Regions from separate parts of the Isoptericola sp. NPDC055881 genome, predicted to be linked through region 1. Evidence: riboswitches for the same ligand, from Rfam matches in the RefSeq annotation. Region 1 holds a riboswitch; the other holds the start of a gene.
What was found. Region 1 has a riboswitch for thiamine pyrophosphate ahead of ACWGKI_RS16065 (thiamine ABC transporter substrate-binding protein). Riboswitches for the same ligand answer to the same signal wherever they lie in the genome.
Positions count from the first base shown of each region.

Region 2: it holds a riboswitch for thiamine pyrophosphate, as region 1 does, so the genes downstream of both, thiO (glycine oxidase ThiO) here and ACWGKI_RS16065 (thiamine ABC transporter substrate-binding protein) in region 1, are expected to answer to the same signal.

Region 1 covers NZ_JBSHCR010000058.1:21,412-23,606, forward strand. Annotated here, with positions in the region: gene ACWGKI_RS16065 (thiamine ABC transporter substrate-binding protein) at 1-784, opposite strand, end outside; TPP riboswitch at 856-959, opposite strand; gene ACWGKI_RS16070 (DUF4235 domain-containing protein) at 1,080-1,367, shown strand; gene ACWGKI_RS16075 (PAS domain-containing protein) at 1,376-2,161, opposite strand.
Region 2 covers NZ_JBSHCR010000026.1:27,181-29,375, reverse strand. Annotated here, with positions in the region: gene guaA (glutamine-hydrolyzing GMP synthase) at 1-155, opposite strand, end outside; gene thiE (thiamine phosphate synthase) at 212-886, opposite strand; TPP riboswitch at 909-1,011, shown strand; gene thiO (glycine oxidase ThiO) at 1,003-2,195, shown strand, end outside.

The sequences.
Region 1 (2,195 bases):
ACGTGCCGTCGTCGCTCACGGTGAACGCCGGCGAGGTGGCGTACGACAGCGCGATCGGCCGCGTGCCGCCCTCGCCCGCGCCGGAGAAGTCCACGTAGTACGCGTCCTCCCAGCTCTCCGCGACCTTGACGCCGTTGTCCCGCAGGCCGGCCCAGTAGTCCTGCCAGCCGTCGGTGCCGAAGGCCCCGATCGTCGCGAGCAGGAACGCGAGCCCGGGCGACGACGTGGCGGGGTTGGTGACGACCGTGAGGTCCCGGTACTCCGGCTCCGTGAGGTCCTCGAGCGTGGCGGGCGGCGTGACGTCGTGGTCCTTGAACCAGCCGTCGTCGAGGTTCAGGCACACGTCGCCGACGTCCACGGGGGTGAGCGTGCCTGCGAGGTCGTCCGGGGCGTAGGCGGCCACCTGCGGGTCGAGGTCGGCCGGCTGGTACCGCTCGAAGACCCCGGCGTCGACGGCGCGCGACGCGTACGTGTTGTCCACGCCGAAGACGGCGTCGCCCAGCGGCGCGTCCTTGGTGAGCACGAGCTGGTTGACGAGGGTGCCCGCGTCGCCGGGCGCGACCTGCTTGACGGTGAGGCCGGACTTCTTCTCGAACGCGGCCAGGACGTCGTCCGACACGGCGAACGAGTCGTGCGTCACGAGCGTCACCGTGCCGGGGTCGCCCGCCGCGTCGCCGCCGCTGCTGCCGGTGCCGGTGGCCCCGTCGGCGCCGCAGGCCGCGAGCAGCGGCAGCAGCGCGAGCGCGGCGAGGGCCGCGGTCGTCCGCGTGGTCCTGTGGGTCATGCTGTCCTCCTCAGCGTGCGAGAAGGGGGTCCTGCGGGCGTCCGGCACCGTCGTGGTGCGGCCTCCCGCAGGGAACGAGATTCCCGACTTCCTCCACCGGTGCTAACCGGATCAGGTTCGAGGGTCTGCGGCGTTCCGCACTCTCAGCGCCGGTGGCGCTCCCCTGTCGTATCAGCACGAGCCTACACACCGGTGCCGCGCTACCGTGGTCCTGTCCGCGCCCCAGGGTGTGACATGCCTGACGTGCCACGACGCCCTCGCCGGGCCGTGGACGCCGCACGACCACCCTCCGGCCATGCCGGGGACGACCGAGGGAGAGCACGTGAAGGACACCGAGCAGCCGCTGGGCGTGAAGGTCGGCACGGTGGTGCTGACGATCGGCGCCGGATGGGTCGCGCAGAAGCTGATCGGGGTGGTCTGGGAGCGGACGACGGGCAGCGTCGCTCCCACGAACATCGACGACGACGAGATCTCCGTGATCCAGGCCGTCACGTTCGCCGCCGTCTCAGGTGGCGTCGCGGTGCTGGCGAAGCGGCTCGCGCGCAAGGGCGCGGTCCGCGCGGCCGCCCGCTTCGGTCGCTGACGCCGCGCTCAGCGGCTCGCGCGCGGCCGCCGGCGGGCGAGCTGCGCGTCGTGGCCGTGGGGCCGCTCCACCGGTCGCACCGCGGCGAGGGCGTGGCTCAGCCGGTCCGCCGCGTCCTGGGCGGGCGGGGCGGACCGGAGCACTTCGGCGGCGGTGAGCGCGGAGTCGCGGTCGCTGACGGGCCGCGTGAGCTCCTTCATCACCTGCTCCCCCGCCGACTGGGCGGAGACGCCCACCTGGGCACCGACGTCCCCGAGCACCTCGGTGGCCACGGACTCGTCGACGCCGCAGACCGCCATGATCGCGCCCTTGGCCTGCTCGGACGCCGTGGCGGCGACGAAGGCGCGCGAGACGGCGCGGTGCGCCTCGCGCTCGAGCGCGTCCCGCACCACGGGGCTGGTGTCGATGACGTACCCGACCAGCTGCGACGACGCGCCGTCGGGCCCGTGCCGCGCCTGCCCGGTGACGACGACCGAGTGGGTGCGCCCGTGGTCGTCGACCACGCGGTGGCCGCCTGCAAAGGGCCGGCCGGTGCCGAGCGCCACCGCCGCCGTGCGGGACAGCCGCTCACGGTCGTCGGGGTGCAGGTGCGCGCGGAGCACCTCGGGCCCGGGCTCGATCCTGCCGGGCTCGCGCCCGAAGATGCGGTAGACCTCGTCCGACCACCACCACGCGCCCGTGGCGACCTCGACGCGGTACTGGCCCACGAGCAGCTGGCTGCCCGCGCCGAGCAGCTCCGCGAGGGCGACGAGCTCGCGGCGCGGGGGATCGTGCGGCGTGCTGGGCAACGACATGGCTCACCTCCCAGTGCCGTGCAGCTGGGTCCGG
Region 2 (2,195 bases), on a different contig from region 1:
TCCTTGGCGAGCATCTGCTCGACCGTGGCCGTGTGGGGCACGATCTCGGAGTAGACGCTCGCCTCGCGCACGCGGCGCGCGATGAGCTGGGCGTACTGGGCGCCGAAGTCGACGACCAGGACCGGGCGGAGGGAGTCGGTGGCGGGAGACGTCACCGGGTCATCCTATCCGCGCCCCGCGGACCCCCGGCCCGCTGCCTGCGTCGGGTAGGTCACCCCGCGCCCAGCCGCTCGCGCAGCTCGCGCGCCGCGCGCTCCGGGTCCGGCGCCTGCGTGATCGCCCGCACGACGACGACGCGAGTCGCCCCGGCGTCCAGCACGGCGCCCAGCCGCTCGCCGTCCACCCCGCCGATCGCGAACCACGGCGTGGTGGGCCGGGTCGCGGCGACCTCGCGCAGCAGGTCGAGCCCCACCGCCGCGCGGCCGGGCTTGGTGGGCGTCGCCCAGAGCGGGCCGACGCAGAAGTAGTCGACGTCCGGGTCCGCCTCCGCCGCGGCCGCCTGGGCGGCCGAGTGCGTCGAACGACCCAGCGCGGGCGCCGGCCCCAGCAGCGAGCGGAGCGCGGGGACCGGCAGGTCCCGCTGACCCGTGTGCACCACGGGCGCCCCGGTCAGGCCGGCCACGTCCGCCCGGTCGTTGACCGCCCACAGCGCGCCGTGCTCCGCGGCGACGCGGGCCACGAGCTCCTGCAGCTCGAGCTCACGGACCACGTCGAGCGACCTGTCCCGCAGCTGCACCACGTCCACCCCGCCGGCGAGCGCCGCGTGGAGGAAGTCCTCGAGGTCCCCGCGGTCCTCCCGGGCGTCGGTGCACAGGTACAGGCGGGCGGCGGCGAGGCGGGCACGCGTCGTGCCCGGGGCGGCGCTGGTCGTGGTCACGCCGGTCAGGGTAACCACGGCCCGCGCTACAGTGGCCGCGCACGGGAGCCCCGGACGGGGCTGAGAGGGCGTAGGAGCCGACCGTCGAACCTGATCTGGGTCATGCCAGCGAAGGGAGCGCACCCATGCCCACCTCTGCACGTCCGCCCGCCCGCGACGTCGTCGTCGTCGGCGGCGGCATCGTCGGGCTCGCCGTCGCGTGGCGCGCCGCGGCGGCCGGGCTCACCGTCACCGTCCTCGACCCCGCCCCCGGCGACGGCGCCAGCCGCGCCGCCGCGGGGATGCTCGCCGCCGTCAACGAGGCGGACTTCGGCGAGCGGGAGCTCGCCCGCCTCAACCTCGCGGCGGCGGCACGCTGGCCCTCCTTCGCCGCCGGCCTCGCCGCGGCGAGCGGCCGCGACGTCCCCCTCCTGCGGGCCGGCTCGCTCGCCGTCGCGTACGACGCCGACGACCTCGCCCTCCTGCGTCGCGCCCTGGCCCTGCACCGCGCCTGGGGGCTGGCCTCCGAGGAGATCTCCGCCGCCGACGCGCGCCGCCGCGAGCCGTACCTCGGCCCGCGGCTCGCGGGGGCGGCGGTCGTCGAGGGCGACCTCGCCGTCGACCCGCGCGGGGCGCACGCGGCGCTCGTTGCTGCGCTCGATGTTGCGCGCGGTGCCCCGCTCGGTGCCCCGCTCGACGGCGCAGCGGGCGGCACGGTGGTCCGGCAGGCCGCCGTCCGGCTCGAACGATCCCCCACCGGCCGCGTCGTGGCGGTGCACGACGACGCCGGCAGGCGGCACGCCGCGGGCGCGGTCGTGCTCGCCACGGGCGCGACGGCCACCGGCGCGCTGCTCGACGGGCTGCCGCAGGTGCGGCTGCCCGTCCGGCCCGTCAAGGGGATCACCCTGCGGCTGGACGCCGGGCCTGGCCTGGCGCTCGAGCACGTCGTGCGCGGGACCGTGCAGGGCCGGCCGGTGTACGTCGTCCCGCGTGCCGCGGGGACCGGCGCAGGAGCGGGCAGCGGACCGGACCACCGCGAGATCGTCGTCGGCGCCACCACCGAGGAGCGCCCCGACGACCGGCGCGCCGAGGCCGGCGGGGTGTTCGCCCTCCTGCGCGACGCGCGCGCCCTCGTGCCCGGGATCGACGAGGCCGCCCTCGTCGAGGTCACGCCGCGCGCCCGCCCGGTCACCCCCGACAACCTGCCGCTGGTGGGCCCGACCGCAGCACCGGGCCTGCTGGCCGCCGTCGGGCACGGGCGCAACGGCGTGCTGCTCGCGCCGCTGACCGCGGACGCCGTCCTCGCCGCGCTCACCGACCTCACCGACCCCACCGACCC